Amycolatopsis mediterranei: one gene and its partner. The protein of the gene in region 1 interacts with the protein of each later gene in a pairwise test. Links are inferred from orthologs where the notes say so. Each region holds a gene or a part of one and is shown in the gene's direction. Other genes may lie near its edges.

Region 1 (3,345 bases):
CTCGGCCAGCTCTGTGCCACTCGACGTGGCGGCCCTCAGGGCCGACTTCCCCATCCTGTCGCGTACGGTCCGCGACGGGAAACCCTTGGTGTACCTGGACTCCGGGGCGACGTCGCAACGCCCGACCGCGGTGTTCGAGGCCGAACGCGAATACGTGTTCACGTCGAACGCCGCCGTCCACCGCGGTGCCCACCAGCTGTCCGAAGAGGCGACCGACGCCTACGAGTCCGCGCGCGCGAAGATCGCGGAGTTCGTCGGCGCCGACGCCGAGGAGCTGGTGTTCACGAAGAACGCGACCGAGGGCATCAACCTCGTCGCGTACTCGATGAGCAACGCCGCCACGGCCGGTCCCGAAGCTGCGCGTTTCGTCGTCGGCCCGGGTGACGAGATCGTCATCACCGAAATGGAGCACCACGCCAACCTCGTGCCGTGGCAGCAGCTGTGCCAGCGCACCGGGGCGACGCTGAAGTGGTTCAAGGTGACCCCTGATGGCCGCCTCGATCTGTCCGATGTGGACGAGCTGATCACCGAGCGCACCAAGGTGGTCGCGTTCGCGCACCAGTCCAACGTGCTCGGCACGGTCAACCCCGTCTCGCTGCTGGTCGAGAAGGCCAAGGCGGTCGGTGCGCTCACCGTGCTCGACGCCTGCCAGTCCGTTCCGCACTTCGCGGTCGACTTCCACGCCCTCGGCGTCGACTTCGCCGTGTTCTCCGGGCACAAGATGCTCGGCCCGTCCGGCATCGGCGTCCTTTATGGACGCACCGAGCTGCTGTCGGCGATGCCGCCGTTCCTCACCGGCGGGTCGATGATCGAGATGGTCCGCATGGAGGGCTCGACCTTCGCGCCGCCGCCGCAGCGGTTCGAGGCAGGCGTGCCGATGACGTCGCAGGCCATCGGTCTCGGTGCGGCCGTCGACTACCTCTCGGCCATCGGCATGGACCGCGTCGCGGCCCACGAGAAGGAGCTCGCCGCGGCGGCCCTCGAGGGCATCGGCGCCATCCCGGGCGTCCGGATCATCGGGCCGACGGACCTGGCGGACCGCGGCGCGACGGTGTCGTTCGTGATCGACGGCGTGCACCCGCACGACGCCGGCCAGGTGCTCGACAGCCTCGGCATCGCGGTCCGCGTCGGTCACCACTGCGCGTGGCCGCTGCACCGGGCCTGCAACGCGCAGGCGACCGTGCGCGCGTCGTTCTACCTCTACAACGACCTGTCCGAAGTGGACGCCCTGGTGGCCGGGGTCCGCGAGGCGCAGAAGTTCTTCGGGGTGAGCCAGTGAACTTGGAGAGCATGTACCAGGAGATCATCCTGGACCACTACAAGCACCCGCACGGGCGCGGCCTGCGCGAGGAGTTCGACGCCGAGTCGTTCCAGGTCAACCCGACCTGCGGCGACGAGGTGACGCTGCGGGTGAAGCTCGACGACGGGAAGGTCGCCGACGTCTCCTACGACGGCCAGGGCTGCTCGATCAGCCAGGCGTCGACGTCGGTCATGACGGACCTGGTCGTCGGGCACACCGTCGAGGAGGCATTCACCACCATGGACGCCTTCGTGGAACTGATGCAGGGCAAGGGAAAGGTCGAGCCGGACGAGGACGTGCTGGAGGACGGGGTCGCCTTCGCGGGCGTCGCCAAGTACCCCGCCCGCGTGAAGTGCGCCCTCCTCGGCTGGATGGCTTTCAAGGACGCCGTCGCCCGGACCACCAGTGGAGCTGAGAAAGCATGACCGAAGACACCGCCACCGACGCGCGCGAGGGCCGCACGGCCGCCGATCTCGACGCCGAAACCACCGCGACGCAGGACCTCGACCTCGCCAAGCTCGAGGACGTCGAGGAAGCCATGCGCGACGTCGTCGACCCGGAGCTCGGCATCAACGTCGTCGACCTCGGGCTGGTCTACGACATCCGCGTCGAGCCGGACAACACCGCGACCATCGACATGACGCTGACGTCCGCGGCCTGCCCGCTGACCGACGTCATCGAGGACCAGACGTCGGCGGCGCTGACGTCGGGCGGCCTGGTCAAGGACTTCCGGATCAACTGGGTCTGGATGCCGCCGTGGGGCCCGGAGAAGATCACCGAGGACGGCCGCGAGCAGCTGCGCGCCCTCGGCTTCACCGTCTGAACCGGTTTTAGTCGAGCGGGTCACCTTCCGAGGTGGCCCGCTTGGTGTATAACGCCCCATACCGCGCGTGCCAGGCCAGCGCGTAGAGCACGAGCGCGACGACGAACCCGCTGCAGGCGCCCGTGACGAGCAGGTAGGTCGCGTTGCCGGCCACGTCGGCGCGGGTCATCGGGTCGTGGTGGGCCAGGAACGGCAGCGCTTCGAGGAGCCCGCCGGTGAGCGTGCCTGCCGCCAGGAACGCGGCGACGGTCTTGCGGTGGCGGATGCCCGACGGTGCCGGTGTGACGGGGGCGGTGCGGTACCAGCGCCACAGCCACCAGGCGAGGATCGCGGCGCCGACGATCGTGCTGATCAGCTGGATGAGCCGGCCGACGTCGACGCCGGTGACGAGCGGGGTCCGCAAGAACGCCGGCCCGCCGCTTTCGTGGGTGAAGGCGTCCCAGCCGACGTGCGTGGCGGCGCCGAGCACCAGCGAAAGCGCGATCCAGCCCGGCTTCCGCCAGTCGAAGCGGCGGGGGAGCCGTCCGGCGAGCGGGCCGGGTGCCAGCGCCAGGAGCGGCCGCTTCAGCAGCACCTGGAACACGGCCAGCAGGACGAGCGCGATGAGCGGGTCCAGCCAGAGGACCGCGGTGAACTCGTGGGTCTCCGTCAGGCCCACACTGTGGAGCCGCGGTACGAACCAGAAGACGTCCGGCGCGACCGACCCGGCGACGAGCGCCGAGGGCACCAGCGGTCGTCGCGCCAGGGGGAGCACAGCGGCAGGATGACTCAGTGTGAACGGCACGGGGTTAGTATCCCGGGGTGGTCCTGCGGTCGATCGTCCTGTTCCTGGCCGCGGCGGTGTGCGAGATCGGCGGCGCCTGGCTGATCTGGCAAGGCATCCGCGAACACCGGGGTCTGCTGTGGATCGGCGGCGGGGTGGTGGCACTGGGCGTGTACGGCTTCGTGGCGACCCTCCAGCCGGACGCCCACTTCGGCCGCATCCTCGCCGCGTACGGCGGGGTGTTCGTGGCGGGCTCGCTGGCCTGGGGCGTGGTCGCGGACGGCTACCGCCCCGACCGCTACGACGTCATCGGCGCCTTGCTGTGCCTGGCCGGGGTCGCGGTGATCATGTACGCGCCTCGCACCGGGTAACGCCGCAGGTGGGCGGGCGATAGATCGGCGTGACCGAACTCGCCTTCCCGCCCGCACCGCCTGACGTGCCGAAGCGGCGCTGGATCTC
Region 2 (3,497 bases), 1.3 Mb from region 1 along the record:
TGCAGGGCTTCGGCGCGGGATTGCTCCTCGTCTCGGTCTCGCTCCTGATCGCACTGACGTTCACCGACCACGAACGTCCGGTCATCTACGCGGCGAACGCTGCCGCGTGGGTCCTGCCCGCGGTCATCGGGCCTTCGGTGGCCGGAGTCGTGACGGTCAGCGTCGGCTGGCGCTGGGTCTTCCTCGGCTTGGTTCCGCTTGTGGTTGTCGGCGTGCTCATGCTGGCCGTGGTCGTCCGGCGCTTGCCCGGCCACGAACCCGCCACGGGCGGGCGACGGGCGAGCGTGCCGCAGGCGATCATCGCCGCGCTCGGCGTCGCAGCCTTGACGTGGGCGGCTCAGCATCAGTCACTCATCGCGCTCGGCTACGGCACGGTCGGACTGATCGCGTTGGGCTATGCGCTCCGCACGCTGCTGCCGTCCGGGACGTTGACTTCCCGCCCCGGCCTGCCGACGGTCATCGCCTCCCGTGCCCTGATCGCCGGAGCGTACGCCGGGATGGAGGCGTATCTCCCGCTGACGATGAGCGCGGTCCACGGTTACAGCCCCGCCCTCGCCGGCCTGCCACTGACGATCACGGCTCTGGGCTGGTCCGCGGCGTCGGCAGCGCAAGGCCGGTACCTCGACTGGTCGCGAGAGGCATCGCTGCGCACCGGGTTCTGGCTGGTCGCGGCCGGCCTGGTGGGCTTCGGTCTGGTTTCGCAACCGTGGTTTCCCGGCTGGGTCGCCTTCGTGGCCTGCGCGGTCGGCGGCGCAGGCATGGGGATCGCGATGCCCGCGATGTCCGTCCTCCTGCTCCGCTACTCGCCCGAGGGCGAGCGTGGATTCAATACCTCGGCGATGCAACTCGCGGACTGGATCGGCTCCGCGCTGCTCATCGGCCTGGGTGGGGTCCTGCTCGGCGCGGTCGGCTCGGTTCTAGACCCGTCGCCGGCGATGGCGCTGCTCACGGTGGCCTTGGTGACGCTCGCGGCCGTGGGTGTCCGGTTGACCGGGCGGTGGCCGTCAAAGGTGTGACAGCCCACTTCGAGGACCAGGGTGGGCTTCGTAACGCGCTGGAGCGGACTACCCTGGAACAGCGATGACCTATCTCGACCACGCGGCGACCACTCCGATGTTGCCCGAAGCCATAGCGGCGATGACCGAGGCGCTGTCCACCGTGGGCAACGCCTCGGCACTGCATTCTTCGGGCCGCCGGGCTCGCCGGATGGTCGAAGAAGCCCGCGAAACCATCGCCGAGGCGCTGGGCGCCCGTCCCTCCGAGGTGATCTTCACCGGCGGAGGCACCGAGAGCGACAACCTCGCGATCAAGGGCATCTACTGGGCTCGTCGCGGCGAGCAGGAGCAGCGTCGCCGCATTCTGTGCGGTGCCGCGGAGCACCACGCTGTGCTGGATACCGTCGAATGGCTCGAGGCCCACAGCGGCGCCGAGGTCACACTGCTCGACGTGGACAGCCAGGGACGGGTGTCGCCTGACATCCTCCGGGCAGCCATCGCCGCGGATCCCGAGACCGTGGCGTTGGCCACCGTGATGTGGGCGAACAACGAGGTCGGCACGGTCAACCCGATCGCCGAGCTGGCGTCGGTGTGCGCCGAGTTCGACATCCCGTTCCACACCGACGCGGTCCAGGCCGTCGGGGCCGCGCCGGTCGACTTCGCCGCCAGCGGCGTCGCAGCGCTCACCCTGACCGGGCACAAGCTCGGCGGACCCTTCGGAGTGGGAGCGCTTCTGCTTGGACGGGACGTGCCTTGCGCGCCTCTGCTGCACGGCGGAGGCCAGGAACGCAACGTTCGCTCCGGCACCCTGGACGTCCCGGCAATCGTGGGTTTCGCAGCTGCCGTCCGAATCAGCGTCGCGTGCCGAGCCGACTACGCGAAGCGCGTTGAGGAGCTTCGAGACGAGCTCGTCGAGGCGGTCCGACGCGAGGTCCCCGACGCCGTCCTCAACGGTGGAGATGGCGAGAGGCTGCCCAGCCATGCCCACTTCACCTTCCCCGGATGCGCCGGCGACAGCCTGTTGATGCTGCTCGACGCCAAGGGCATCGAATGCTCGACGGGATCGGCGTGCACCGCAGGCGTCGCCCAGCCAAGCCACGTGCTGCTCGCCATGGGGGCCGACCCGGCAGCGGCTCGCGGTTCCCTTCGTTTCTCACTCGGCCACACATCCACCGCCGCGGACATCGACGCCGTGGCTGCGGAGATCGGTGGCGTCGTCATGCGCGCCCGGCAGGCCGGCCTTGCCGGAATGCGCAAGCAGACCCAGAAGCAAGAGGTGTAAGGCAATGCGGGTTTTGGCCGCGATGAGCGGAGGAGTGGACTCGGCGGTCGCCGCGGCGCGCGCGGTCGACGCCGGGCACGATGTCGTCGGGGTGCATCTGGCTCTGTCCGCCAAACCGGGAACTCTGCGGACCGGCTCGCGCGGGTGTTGCACGATCGAGGACTCACACGACGCCCGGCGAGCTGCTGACATCCTCGGAATCCCGTTCTACATCTGGGATTTCGCCGAGCGCTTCACCGAAGAGGTCGTGGAAACCTTCGTCGGCGAATACGCCGCCGGGCGCACCCCGAATCCTTGTGTCACCTGCAACGAGAAGATCAAGTTCGAAGCGCTCCTCGAAAAGGCGATGGCGCTGGGATTCGATGCGGTCGCGACAGGTCACTACGCGCGTCTCACCGTGGTAGACGGTGTGCCTGAGTTGCGTCGTAGCGCGGACAGCGGCAAGGACCAGTCGTACGTACTCGCCTCGCTGACGCCGGACCAGCTCAGTCACGCGATGTTCCCCCTGGGCGACTCCTGGAAGACCGACGTGCGGGCCGAGGCGGAGCGACGAGGCCTGTCCGTCGCCAACAAGCCGGACAGCCACGACATCTGCTTCATCCCGGACGGCGACACCAAGAAGTTCCTGGAGAACCGGCTGGGACAGCGTCCTGGCGAGCTCGTGGACGCGGAAACGGGTGCGGTCCTCGGCCGGCACACGGGCGTGCACGGGTTCACGGTCGGCCAGCGCAAGGGGCTGGGGATCGATGCTCCGGCGCCCGACGGCCGTCCTCGGTACGTCCTGTCGCTCGAACCGGTGTCGGGCTCCGTCAAGGTCGGCTCCGTGGCCGACCTGGGCGTCAAGGTGATCGAGGCTGACCGGGCGACCTGGCCCAGCGGCCGGCCGTTGACCGAACCCACCGAATGCGTGGTCCAGGTCAGGGCCCACGGAGGGATCGTGGATGCGGTCGCCGACGTGGACGACGACACCATGACGGTGCACTTGCGCGAGCCGCTGCGCGGGGTCGCTCCGGGTCAGGTCGTCGTTCTCTACCGCCCCGATCCCGGCGATGGAGACGTCGTCCTCGGCAGCGCGAAGATTTCCGGCACCCGCTGATCCTCGGTCACTTCCGCCGGGGCTTCTTCCGGAGCCGGTTCGCCCGTCGGCGGCCGGGGTGCATCGACGGTGGCGTTGTCGAGTGGACCTGTCCTGTCGGCGTCGCGACGTTGACGATGCCGCC

What was found. The genes of interacting proteins can lie anywhere in the genome.
Region 2: the proteins of sufU (region 1) and ISP_RS08930 interact in binary tests that used the Escherichia coli proteins (3 or more experiments, as listed by UniProt). The link is inferred for Amycolatopsis mediterranei from one-to-one orthologs.

The regions. Positions count from the first base shown.
Region 1 is NZ_CP100416.1:3,120,745-3,124,089, forward strand. Bases 1-3,000 are described here. They hold sufU (Fe-S cluster assembly sulfur transfer protein SufU), read left to right. Parts: upstream 1-1,275; coding sequence 1,276-1,725; downstream 1,726-3,000. Other genes in these bases: ISP_RS14915 (cysteine desulfurase), read left to right, coding at 1-1,279; ISP_RS14925 (metal-sulfur cluster assembly factor), read left to right, coding at 1,722-2,123; ISP_RS14930 (DUF4184 family protein), read right to left, coding at 2,131-2,907; ISP_RS14935 (YnfA family protein), read left to right, coding at 2,925-3,000. In the rest of the region: more of ISP_RS14935, read left to right, coding at 3,001-3,257; lepB (signal peptidase I), read left to right, coding at 3,287-3,345. UniProt on the Escherichia coli protein: A scaffold on which IscS assembles Fe-S clusters. Exists as 2 interconverting forms, a structured (S) and disordered (D) form. The D-state is the preferred substrate for IscS.
Region 2 is NZ_CP100416.1:1,865,629-1,869,125, forward strand. What follows is about bases 214-3,178. They hold ISP_RS08930 (cysteine desulfurase family protein), read left to right. Parts: upstream 214-1,080; coding sequence 1,081-2,277; downstream 2,278-3,178. Other genes in these bases: ISP_RS08925 (MFS transporter), read left to right, coding at 214-1,016; mnmA (tRNA 2-thiouridine(34) synthase MnmA), read left to right, coding at 2,282-3,178. Outside these bases: more of ISP_RS08925, read left to right, coding at 1-213; more of mnmA, read left to right, coding at 3,179-3,373; ISP_RS08940 (DUF222 domain-containing protein), read right to left, coding at 3,381-3,497. UniProt on the Escherichia coli protein: Master enzyme that delivers sulfur to a number of partners involved in Fe-S cluster assembly, tRNA modification or cofactor biosynthesis. Catalyzes the removal of elemental sulfur from cysteine to produce alanine.